DNA from 3 places in the Leptolyngbya sp. FACHB-541 genome. Region 3 is predicted to be linked to each of the others. Evidence: predicted binding sites of a transcription regulator. Region 3 holds the regulator's gene; each other region holds the start of a gene.
The links. Region 3 encodes NtcA, which controls nitrogen genes in cyanobacteria. Its sites were predicted from a motif close to TTTGTANNNNNNNNTACAAA; they were not measured.

Region 1 (4,224 bases), on a different contig from region 3:
TACAATTCCAGTTTCCAGTACAGCGGCTCCGCGTCCTCGATTGGCGATCGCCCTGGGTGATCCGGCAGGCATTGGGGCTGAAGTTGTATTAAAAGCGCTTGTCGATCCAGCAACAACAAACTGTGATGTGACTGTGATCGGCAGTCGCAGATTATTACAAAACACTTACGAAACTTTACAGAAGTCCCTAATTTCTCAGGGGCAATCAGGTAACGATTTAGCAGATCCGCAAAACTTAACCATCTTGGATGTGCCGCTAGCTGAGTCGACCGAGCAGCAGATTGTACTGGGAACGGGCAATGCGGCGAGTGGTGCAGCCGGGTTTAGCTTCTTGGAAACGGCGATCGCCCACACACTAGCAGGAGACTTTCAGGGCATTGTCACTGCCCCGATCGCCAAATCTGCCTGGAAGGCGGCTGGACATCATTACCCAGGGCAAACCGAACTGTTAGCCGAACGGGCAGGGGTTGAGCGATTTGGAATGCTGTTTGTGGCGCGATCGCCTCATACGGGTTGGCTGCTGCGAACGCTGTTGGCAACGACCCACATTGCACTGCGACAGGTGCCCGATGCCCTCTCGCCCCAACTGATGACCGCAAAGTTAGACCTGCTGCTGCTGTGTCTGCGGCAAGACTTTGGCATTGTTGAACCGCGAATTGCGATCGCTGGGCTCAACCCTCACAGTGGCGAACAGGGGCAATTGGGGCACGAAGAGCAGGACTGGTTGATTCCCTGGCTCAAAGAAATGGGCGATCGCTATCCTCATATCCAGCTGGAAGGACCCGTTCCACCTGACACCCTCTGGACGCGTCCTGGTCAAGCCTGGTTCGGGACTACTCAATCGTCAGCGCATGATGCGTACCTGGCGCTTTACCACGATCAGGGGCTAATTCCGGTTAAGTTAATGGCGTTTGACCGAGCCGTCAACACTACCATTGGGCTACCGTTTGTCCGCACTTCTCCTGATCATGGCACGGCCTTTGATATTGCTAGGCGAGGGGTTGCAGATGCGACCAGCATGAAAGCAGCTTTGCAACTGGCAGCAGAGTTAGTACAGCAACGCACCACTTTGTATCAAAGTCGAGCGGTTAAGTTTAAAGAATAGTATCAGTTCTAGCAAAAGCAAGCTTTGAGGATCTAGAGTTAACGGGTTTTCTGGGGCATAGGCTGAGTCAGTCGGACATACGACTTAGGGAAGAAATAGCAATCACGCAATTAAATCAGCTAAACCCTCTAATCCATCTCTACAAACCATTAGGGGCTTTTCGTTAGATTACAGGAGAAGGGGAAAATGTCAGGACTTGATGACTTTCGTAATTTTTATTAATATAATCAGATAGTGTTTAGCTTGAAGATAAGAAAGATTCAGTATAGAGGGCTACAAAGTCAAGGGCTTGCTAGCCGACCTGTTCAATTTTGTCTATTAATTTCGCTTTAATACGGCAATCTTCCACTTTTATTCATTTTTCGGTCAAAGCTCTCGGTCGTCACAGTTAATACGTTGGTAAAGCAGAGGGTGAATCAATGCTCCAATCCATTCAATACTCCATGGACTTCATTCGGGATGAAGCTCGTCAACTCGTTCAACAAGGAGTGATCAGCCGTCATCAGCCCATTTATGTTCTTTGCCAGTACATTCCCGCCCGGGAATGGACTTGGGTTGAATGTGAGTTAGAAAAAAGCAGCTTTCTGCTCCGCGATCGCATTGGTGATCTGCTGGGGCGGGAAGATTGGGATAACGATTAGTCACAAAGCGAAGCTACAAAACAATCAGTCACCCTGACACGCGCTTGGCGATACTAGGCGATCGCCAGTGCAGCAAGTGTCAAAGTGAGTCCAGAATGAGCGTCAGGGACTTTTCGAGACTAAGATGGTGAATCTTGCTCTCGTAGTCTCTCAAGCTCTGCCCGAATCGCAGCAATTTGTGCAGTCAGCTCTTCTAAATCAAGCTGCACATCGGGTGGAGCGGCCGTTGCCGTACTGGAACTGTTAGGAGTGCTAGGGGTATCGCTGGAGTTTGTTTGAGCAGCGCGTTGAGACAAAATTGTGTCCACAAAGTTTCGTGCTTCTTGCTCCGTCATCTCACCTTTTACGGCCCATTCTTCAGTGAGTTGACCTAGTTCAGCTCTTAGCCTGTAAAGGTTTTCGTCACGACGTTGCGGATCTTGCAAGGTTTCGATTAATGATGCAGTCGCGCCCAGGGTAACGCGAAATCCTTTTTGGACAATTTGGAGAAGAGTGTCTGAGTTCATTAAGGTTTTTAGAGGCTAGGCGTTCTGTTGCCCCGATTCTACGCTTTCCAGTGAGGCGATCGCAATTGCTGGGGGCTTTCGATCCTTGCTGCGCTGGTTCACTGCTGTTCTAAATATTGGTTGATATCTTCGATCAGACGCGTCAGCTCGGCTTCTGTGCTGAGACGAATACGTTCATCCCGCAGCGTGATCAAAACTTTTGCTGCAAAAGGGCTAGACCATATATTCGGGTTGCAAAAGATTTCTAAAAAGACATCTCCGGTATATTGGTATTCCATTGGTTTTTGGGGATTAGGCTTCCCCGCGCCCGAAGTGGCATGAGAGGCAGTGGCTCTAAGGCTATCCATTAGAGTGGCGATCGCCGCCTGAAGCGCTTTTGCTGCCTCTGGTGAAAAGTTAAACGAAACAGATCCCTCAACAAGATTCAGCCTGAGTTGGGAAGACATACAGCACTCCTCAATAAGTTAGTTATTAATAGGTCAAAAGATAATTGCAGGCAGAACTGTAGGGTGTGTTAGCGCAGGGAACACTATCAATCTTGCAGTATCCTGCACTGCGCTCAACACTTGCTCAAAAGCCCCATTTGCGTCGTCCGCCCACATCAAGGTGGACAATATGTCTGCGGTTGCCAGGATAAACTCCCACACCGCCTGGCCACCAAGACATTACCGCATTTGCAACCTGCCGCCCAGAATATCCAGCAACAGAAATATCTGCAGCCCTGCCGCTTAAGTGCTGGCTGTTTCTTACCCCACCCACCCGAGTGTTATAGGGCTCGGGGCGATACCAGGATGTAATTCTAAACGGTCTACCAATCTGGTTTCTAGCTCGCTGAAGCTGCCTTGCTAGAGCCAAAATGTTACTGACTTCCTGGGTCGTTTTAGGAATACGAGTGCCGCTTTTAGTCGCTTCCCCCCAAGTAAAGCTACCCCCCGGAATGATGGGTTGATCGGTGTAGAAAGTACTCTGGTTGCCAGGGAGTTTAAAGCTTCTCCCTTGAAATGGTCGGGGCGCTCCTGCTCCAGGACTTGGTGTAGGCGATGGGGTAGAACTGGGAACTTGAGGAATGGGGTAGACCACATCGTTGTCAAACTCGACATGGGCGTGCTGTTCGTAGACAAACCAGGAACTCAACCCTCGGATGTAGTCTTCTTGGTTTTCTAACGCAAATTTAATGTGATTATTAAAGTCTCCCTGAGCATTGGCATAGGCATAGGACTGAAGCTCAAAAGACGCACCTTTGGCGATCGCCTGCACCTCTTCAGCACTCAACTGCCCTGACTGAAGAGGACGACGCTTAAATAGTGTGTTTTCTGTCACCTTCAAAATAAAGCTGGCTGCCTGCTCTTCTTGCGGATAGACCACCTTGCCATCAAACTCAACTTGGGCATGGCGATTGTAAACATACCAGGTGTTCATACCGCGAATGTAATAGGCTTGATTGGCGATCGCAAACTTGATGTGACCATCAAATTCTCCGTTTGCATCGGCGTAAGCATAGGATTGAATTTCTAACGTAGCACCCGCCGATACGCTATAACGTTCCTCTGTTTCTAGCTCTGAAGCCGAAACGGGACGACGCTTAAAGACGGTGTTTTGGGTCACTCTTAAGACCTGACGCACCATAGGATGATCCTCACTAAAACGGTTATTGGGGTGATATTTTTGGCATCACTTAGGTTCTTTTCAAAAGTGGAATCTAAGCTGCAACTGCCTTGAATTCAATAGCCTTGAGACTAAATAGCCACGTAGCTCAAATCCTAATTTAATGACATTCAGCTTAAGCTCCTTGTTTATCGTTTATCTCAAGATGCCTAAATTTGAAGTCTGGCCGCGTAAGGACTATTTCGCCAGATGAAATTCGCCTTTCGTCAAATACTGCCATGAATTGAGTCGGGGAGGCTGATAGTCTTCAATCATACAGTTGCTTTTAACCGTTTGAGCAACCGTTTAAACCGCTTAAACCGCCAGA
Region 2 (4,224 bases), on a different contig from region 3:
GGCTCGTTCGAGTGCTTCAGGAGAGGCGATCGCGTATCCCACCGCGAGTTCTGCCTCCGGCAAGTTTGGCGTAAACAAAAAGGCTCCAGCGTAGCGATGCAACTCAGTTTGGGCATCTACCACAGTTTGAGTATGGGACAGAGCTGCCTCAATTACAGGTTGAGTTAGTCCGCCATCTCCATAATCGGAACAGACTACCGCCTGAGCATCCTTTGCCTGCTGTTGAATGTATTCTGCTAGCTGAAGTTGCAGGCTGAGATCGGGCAAGCTATCTGATTTGCGATCGATTCGCACGATCTGCTGGGTTACAGATTGCCGAGCATGACCAGAGATGCGAGTTTTGGTCACGGTGGGTCGATCCCGATCGACCAAAATTCCCTGCGTATCAATTCCTGCTGCTTCAAAAATTTGCCTTAGCGCATTTCCCTGGTCATCTTTCCCGACCAGCCCAACAGCCTTGACTTGCGCTCCTAGCTTCGCCAAATTGTAAACTGCGTTGGCTCCCCCACCCGGCACCTGTCGCGTCGTCTCATGCCGCAAAATCAACACGGGAGCTTCCCGCGAAACTCGCTCAACTTGTCCTGTCAGAAATTCATCCAGGGTGAGATCGCCGACTACCAGGACTTGCGATCGCCCAAAATTCTCTAAAAGTTGCCAAAGCCGATCAGCCGCAGATCGGAGTTGAACAGTAAAGTCAGCTTCTAGGGTCATAGGCGGTTGTTAGAAATTGAGGGTTGGAGATTGGGGGTTAGCCTTCTTGGAGAAACGAGATAAATCGCGTCTTGTGGACTGATAGCGATCGTTCCATAATCTACAGGCGAATTAGGGGCGACGCATCCCCCCTAATTCCTAACCCCCAACCCCTAATCCCTAATTTCCTTGGGTTAGTGGTGCAAATAGCTCCTTAGGAATCACTCCGTGAATTCCTTTGACGATATCGACAACCTGAGAAACCTCAAAGTCGATTGCTGCACTCCCGAAAAGAAGCGCATCTGGCTTGGTCAAACCATATTCCTCGTTGACGATTCGCAGATATTCACGCACTGACTTTTTCATTGCCTCATCCAAGTCTTGGTCAAGACCGACTGCAATCCACGCATCTTCGGTTTCACCGACTGGCGCTTCTAGCGTCATACCTTTATGAACAATGAGCTCAAAGGTAGGCGTGAGAGAGCATTCGATCGCTGTCAGCGCAACCTCTCCATTACCCTGAGCACAATGAGGATCGCCAGAATAAAATAGCGCTCCGGGCACTTGAACGGGTAAATAAAGGCTGCTGCCTACTCCTAAAAGCTTAATATCTACGTTGCCGCCGTATAAACCAGGCGGAACTGAATTGACTGCATCTTCAGGATCAGCCGGAACAACGCCCATCAGTCCCATGAATGGCTTCAGCGGAATGTTTAAGTTAGGCAGTCCATTCGTTGGCTTAAAGATGCCGATGTCATTCTCGCGGTCAATGGGAATGACTTTGGTGTAGATCGGTTCACCATTCTCAGGATATTCCCCTGGGAGAGAACCTCTGCCATGACGGTTAGAAATCACACCGTAGGGTACGCGGTAATCAATGTTGAGGGTCTTGATTTCCAGTACGTCTCCCGGTTCTGCCCCTTCTACATAGATGGGACCAGTGATCACGTGTGGGCCAGGGCCAGTTTTCTCGACCTCTGCCTTGATCTGCAACTGGTCAGGCAAAATATCTGATTCAGCAATACCACTACCTGTGAGAAATTCGATGGTGTCTCCCTGGTCAGCCAAAATGCCTTCGTGAGAAACAGTTTGCATAACCAAGCGATCGCCCGACTGCACTCGCAAAATCGGCTCACTGTCTGGCTTAAACAGTTCTCCCCAAATCACGTTTTCAGGAGTAGACAAGACCTCATAGGTCTGACCAGTTGCCGTTGCTGGAGAAGGAAACACGCCCCCCACAATTGCCCACAGAGAGAGAGCGATCGCCGCAGTCACACCTGCGGTCAATCTCAACCTGCGAAACCGGCGACTGCGTCCTCTAATTGTTTCAGTGACCAAGCTGATGCCTGAACGAATCTGATCTACAGGTCGCTCTAGCCGAAAACCTTGCTTTTTTCTCACCTTTATCTCCTAGTTCGCTCCTACACCCGTGCTTAAGGAGTTTCCTCAGGGCTAGAACCTACGTGATCAAGACGCAAAACCGGACAAAGGGAACAGTAGATGCTTTAGATTTCTTAGTTTTACGTATGAATACGCAAGGCCGAGCTTGGAAGCTCCTTAAATTCCGGTAGATGGCATTAGTGAACAGGTTTTCAGGAATGAATTTTGTAGCATATGCTACAAAATTCATTCCTGGTTATGCCAAAAGTAGTACTCTAATCCTGACTCTCACTCTAAAATGTATCCTTTAACACAACGCCTACCTACGACACAAGGGAATCTAAATTTTACGAGATCCAAGAACTGCTTACTGATAGCGCTGGGTCGGTTGTGCGTATGCGAATTTTGCTTGTTGAAGATGATGCCAGGTTAGGCGAAGCGCTCTCAGAGGCGCTGACTGACCAACGCTATGTTGTAGATGTTGCTAAGGATGGGGAAAAAGGTTGGCAGCAGGTGACAACCTTGCCCTATGACCTGATTTTGCTGGACGTAACGTTGCCCAAGCTGGATGGCATGAGCCTCTGCCAACGTCTGCGAACTCAAGGCTATGACCAACCGCTGATGATGATCACCGCCCGTGACACTAGCGCTGACAAAATTGCTGGACTGGATGCGGGAGCCGACGACTATGTGGTAAAACCGTTTGACCTGCCAGAACTGTTGGCTCGAATTCGTGCCCTCCTGCGTCGCGGCAGTTCTGGTTCCTCTCCAGGAATGCAGTGGGGCAGGTTGCAGCTAAACCCCAGTACCTATGAGGTGCAGTATGGCGATCGCCCCCTCCGGCTCACCCCCAAAGAGTTCTCTATTTTAGAATTGCTCGTCCGCAACGGTCGCCGCGTTCTTAGTCGGGCCGCGGTGATTGAGCACATTTGGTCTTTGCAGGAGCCACCCGAAGAAGACACGGTCAAGGCACATATCAAAAGTTTGCGCCAAAAGCTAAGAGTCTCTGGCGCGCCTGAAGACCTGATTGAGACGGTGCATGGCTTGGGATATCGGCTAAAGCAGATTTAGTCGATATCTATTCCTAAAAGTCCAGATGTCCGCTCAGGCGTTTCTCTAAAAGCGTGTATCGCTGCTGGTCTTTGACCTGCCGGACGGCAAGGGCGATCGCCTTTTGTGGCCCCACCAAAATCGCCAGTTTTTTGGCACGAGTCAGTCCGGTGTAAATTAAGTTGCGGCTCAGCATCAAGTAGTGCTGCATATAGAGCGGCAGAATCACCACCGGATACTCACTTCCCTGACTTTTGTGAATGGTGACTGACCAGGCTAAAGTAATTTCGTTCAAGTCGGCGTAGTCATAACTCACGATCCTTTCTGCGAATTGCACGCTCACTTCTTGTTCTTCTGGATCGATCGCCGTAATCACTCCTAAATCTCCGTTGAATACTTCGCGATCGTAGTCATTCACTTTTTGGATGATGCGATCGCCCACCCTCAACACCATTCCGCCCCGCTCAATCTGTGCCTTTGTGGAACTGGGCGGATTAATTAAAGATTGCAGTACACCATTCAAGTTGCGCGTCCCGACTTCCCCGCGTGTCATCGGACATAACACCTGTACATCTCGCGCTACATCAAAACCTAATTGCGGAATCAGATCGGTGATCAAATCATGGATTGCCTGAATTCCGGGCTGTGGCTCTGGTGCGCCTAACCACAAACAGTCCGATTCAGGTACATTAGACACAGGCTCTAGCTGAGGAAACTGACCCTGATTAATTCGGTGAGCATTACTCACGATCTGACTAGTTTGAGCCTGACGAAAAACTTGTGTTAGTCGCACCACCGGGATTTTTTCTGACGCAATCAAGTCCTGCAAAACCGCACCTGGTCCGACGCTGGGTAACTGGTCAATATCTCCCACAAGCAGCAGTTGAGCATCCAGAGGAATAGCTTTGAATAGAGAATTTGCCAGAAACAAGTCCAGCATGGAGGCTTCATCCACAACAATTGCCTGCGCTGGAATTGGATACTCCTGATCGCGCTTAAACTTCATCGTTTTGGGGTCAAATTCCAACAAACGGTGAATCGTTTTAGCAGGTTGCCCCGTCATTTCACTCAGTCGTTGGGCTGCCCGTCCCGTGGGGGAAGCAA
Region 3 (4,224 bases):
AGAATTCCAAAAGGACTGGTGCTATGGGTACTTGAACCTGAAGCGCAACCGGTAGGAACATCCTCCATTCAATAGGAAATAGCTCAAGTAGGAAATAGAAGTAACTGTGAGTTCCAAGCGTCTACCTGAAACGACTGCCTATGTCCGCATCACTCACCAGTCTTGGCAACAGGGCAGAATTGAAGGTGAGGTGACAGCGAGTGATTATCAGTGGCAGTTTCAGTGGCGCTTTAACCGAGGAGAGCTATCCGTTGAGCCTTCTCTAGGTAGAGCGCTGATTCAAGAACCACTAGGTCGCTTCCTAGAAAAATGTGACTACCAGCTTGAGCCAGGTGGAGATTATTCGTTTACGATTCGGGCAGAGATTTAACCGCCTAAGCCGTCAACCTGCCCAAATAACGCTCGATTAAGAGAATCGCTACAATGTCGTCGATTGGGCGGGGGAGGGTACGAATACCTTGTGGTAGAAGGCGAGACAAACCTTTTGGTGGATACATCTGCCAGTAGCGATCGCGAGCTTCCAGGGTGCTAAATCGCTCATCTACCATGACGATTCGCAGTGGTTCTGACAGACTGCTACTGAGCTTTTGCTTCCACTCTTTAGAGCTGGTTTGATCGCCCATCACTAGCATCGAAATCGGAAACTGTTTGCGTAACGACTGAATGGTGGCGATCGCCTCCTCTGCGGGGATCACCTCACAATAGAAGAGGCTGCGGTCTAGCCCCATGACTGCTACACCACACTTTTGGCGACCGGGATCAAAACCCAAAATAGCTGGCTGACTGGAGTCAAAGAACGGGGATACCATGCGGTTTGAAGAATAAAACCTGCGAGAATTCATTCAATTGAACTGTTCCTAATTATTCCGATCTGAATTGTTCCGGTCTGAATTGCTTGGGTTAGGGGCAGGCTGTTCCGGTCTAGGCGACTGCGAATCGGGTTGTTGTGGAACGAATAAGGGTGAGGATTGCTCTGTCCCAAATAAAACCTGGCCGTCTCGAACTGCAACTAGCTCTAACCTAACTGGACCCGCAGTATAGGTGATGTCTGAGGCGATCGCCTGGATTTCAACAGGCTGATTGTATTGCTTTACCTGGCGCAAAAAGTTGATCAAAGTTTGAGTTCGACCATCTGCAATTTGCGGTATGTCTAGCAATATGCCTGCCTGCCTGGCCCGAAACTGGGAGGCCGCTGCCAATAGCCTAATTCGGTCAAGCAGTTCTTCGTCCGTGGCAGCGGATGGATTGACAGAAACGGACGCTACAATTTCTCCATCTAAAAATACAACCTGATTGGGGGTGGCAGCCGCGAACACTTGAATGCAGGATTCTCCAGCTACAACACACGGTTCTCCCACGACATAGTTGCCTGCCGAAAGAATCCGCACAACGTATTCCTGTCCATCCCGAATTTGACTGACTAAACGCTCAACCTCAGCATTTGTAATATCGATGACTTGCTGATCTAAGTTATCTGCATCAGGTAAGATTTCTTGGACTGCGACTCGATTAGCCTCTAGCAATAGTTGATAAATTACCTGAGGCGCGACAGCCGGATCAACAATGCGAAAGGCACGAGACACAAGAGCTTGATTCCGCAGGAGAGCAACGTTGCCCTGGCGTAAGCCTTGAAACTCTCGCTCAAGAGATTGCACCTCTCGAACGAGGAATGTTCTTTGAGCTTCGAGTTGACGCAGCAGTTCTTCTCGTTCGGCGATCGCCTGATCCCGCAGCGCTAATTCTTCTTCCCGCTGTCGAATTAACTGCTGCCGCCCAACCTGAAGCTCCCGAATTTCTGACCGGAGGCTATTTGCCTGCTGTGTGACCCGACCCAGTTGAGCACGGGCCTGCTCAAAACTAGAACGGATCTGACCCAGTTGGCGCTGAGTTTGGTTGAGTTGGTTTTGAGCCTGGTTAAGTTGGGCAGCAGTTCCGGCTTGACGGGCGACCGCCGCTTCCAAATCCCGGTTAATCTGTCGCAGTCGCCTCCGGGCAGCCATTTGTTGCTCAATCGCCTGATCTCGTTGAGTCTCAATTTGCTGCTTTTCCTCGCTCACCTCTTCCAGGTCTTGGCGGGCAGTAGTTAAGTTCTCTTGAATTTCTTCATAGTCGAAAATACCGCGACGAAGCTGCTCACTTAAGGCAAACAGGAGCGCAAAAGTAGAAGCAGAAATAACGCTACCTGTGAGAACGGTAACAATCGTTGCAGTCTGTCGGGGGCGCAGGTTAAACAGGGTCAGCCGAGCTTTACCCACCCGCATCCCAAGGCGATCGCCCACCGTGGCGATCACCCCCCCCAGTACTAAAATTGCTGCAATCAGGACTAACTGAGCGGTCATCGCTGGTTAGAAACAGTCCAGATACAGCCTACTGCATTCTGAACGAGGTGAACGAGTCGATGCGTTGACTTAAGTAAATTGCTGGCTAAGGGCAACAGGATTATGAACGGTAATTTTCTTTTTGTGGATAGATATCATCTTATCTTGCCGCAGGTCACCTAGCAGACGAGTTACTGTCACGCGGGTAGAACCAATTGCCTCGGCGATCGCCTGATGCGACAACTTCAGGTCAATCGTGATCCCATCCGGGCTGGGCATGCCAAAGTCGCGGCAAAGAATCAGCAGGAAACTCACCAGCCGAGAACCCATATCTCGGTGTGCCAGCGTTTCGATCATCATCTCGGTTTGCAGAATCCGAGATGAAAGTCCCTGGAGCATCAGCATCGACAGCTCAGGGTTATCTTTCAGCGCCTTCTCAACCTGCTCAATTGGAACCGAGAGCAAATCAACAGGTGTAAAAGCAACGGCGTGGTAAAACCGATCAGAGCGATGTCCCGTGATTAGAGACAATACGCCAAACACGCTGTTTTCTCGCAGCAGAGCAACCGTAATTTCCTCTCCAGCCTCGTAGACTCTGGACAGCTTCACGGCTCCTTTGAGCAAAAAATAGACGCGCTCAGCGGGATCACCTGGAAAGAAAATAGTCTTACTTCGATCAAACGACTCCACCACAGGCGGAAAAGCCCCGCCACTCAGCTGCCGAAATACATTCGCTAGCGGTGGTCTATCTTGCGTCACTACCATACCCTCGCCCTACCCACTGTCGTATAGACTGAATCAGGTCATGCATAGATCCCCTGCTTCCTGTGAGAGATCTCTGACTTTAGAACACTAAAACTTAACTGCGAGACTGTTTTTTGTACACGACGATACAAAATCTGCCAACCTGTATCGAAAGTTCCTCAGTAAATCCACATAACTTTGCGTCGGTAGCGCTGAACTTGTTCAAAATTAAGCCAGGTTTGAGCTTTGATGAAGGGACTCGAAAGGCTTATGTTATCTACGATACAAGGCGATCGCCCTAAAGTGAAACGACCACACCAAAACGAATCCTCTATCCTTAGATCCTAGTTTTCCAGTATTCTCCTAGTTGCGCCTAAATAAAGATTTTTCACAGATTCTCATGCTGAACTTGACTGGCAAAAACGCTCTCGTCACAGGCATCGCCAACAACCGCTCGATCGCCTGGGGAATCGCCCAACAGCTTCATCAAGCTGGAGCCAACTTGGGCGTGACCTTCCTGCCCGACGAAAAGGGACGGTACGAAAAGAAAGTGGCAGAACTGGTAGAGCCGCTCCAACCCAGCTTGTTCTTGCCTTGCGACGTGCAAAACGATGAGCAGATCGAGTCGATCTTTAAAACCGTTGGGGAGAAATGGGGCAAGCTCGACATTCTGATTCACTGCCTCGCCTTTGCCAACAAAGATGACCTGACCGGCGGCTTCAGCAAAACCAGCCGCGATGGATTCAACCTGGCGATGGACGTTAGCGCCTACTCACTGGTGCAGCTTAGCCGCGCCGCTAGCCCCCTCATGACCGAAGGCGGCAGCATCATCACGTTGACCTATCTGGGCGGTGTTCGCGTCATTCCTAACTACAACGTTATGGGAATCGCTAAAGCAGCTCTGGAAATGAATGTCCGCTATCTCGCCGCAGAACTCGGACCCCAAAACATTCGCGTGAATGCCATCTCTGCTGGCCCAATCCGCACCCTGGCTTCTTCAGCCGTTGGTGGAATTCTAGACATGATTCACCACGTTGAAGAAATTGCCCCCCTACGCCGCACTGTCACCCAAACCGAAGTCGGCAATACGGCTGCTTTCCTTGCAAGTGACCTCTCTAGCGGCATTACAGGGCAGGTTCTCTACGTCGATTCGGGCTACGCC

Region 1: a site for NtcA is predicted at 1,366-1,385, ahead of H6G00_RS10800 (DUF4327 family protein). Genes of this name have one in related genera too.
Region 2: a site for NtcA is predicted at 2,295-2,314, ahead of H6G00_RS03320 (acetamidase/formamidase family protein). Genes of this name have one in related genera too.

The regions. Positions count from the first base shown of each region.
Region 1 is NZ_JACJPC010000051.1:54,160-58,383, reverse strand. Features, by position in the region: gene pdxA (4-hydroxythreonine-4-phosphate dehydrogenase PdxA) at 1-1,105, shown strand, start outside; gene H6G00_RS10800 (DUF4327 family protein) at 1,525-1,746, shown strand; gene H6G00_RS10795 (hypothetical protein) at 1,866-2,252, opposite strand; gene H6G00_RS10790 (hypothetical protein) at 2,351-2,698, opposite strand; gene H6G00_RS10785 (D-Ala-D-Ala carboxypeptidase family metallohydrolase) at 2,823-3,878, opposite strand.
Region 2 is NZ_JACJPC010000021.1:57,161-61,384, forward strand. Features, by position in the region: gene H6G00_RS03315 (PfkB family carbohydrate kinase) at 1-711, opposite strand, end outside; gene H6G00_RS03320 (acetamidase/formamidase family protein) at 871-2,091, opposite strand; gene H6G00_RS03325 (response regulator transcription factor) at 2,467-3,141, shown strand; gene H6G00_RS03330 (ATP-dependent RecD-like DNA helicase) at 3,155-4,224, opposite strand, start outside.
Region 3 is NZ_JACJPC010000041.1:43,602-47,825, forward strand. Features, by position in the region: gene H6G00_RS06775 (hypothetical protein) at 1-75, shown strand, start outside; gene H6G00_RS06780 (DUF3146 family protein) at 107-370, shown strand; gene H6G00_RS06785 (pre-16S rRNA-processing nuclease YqgF) at 375-809, opposite strand; gene H6G00_RS06790 (DUF3084 domain-containing protein) at 858-2,339, opposite strand; gene ntcA (global nitrogen regulator NtcA) at 2,409-3,083, opposite strand; gene fabI (enoyl-ACP reductase FabI) at 3,463-4,224, shown strand, end outside.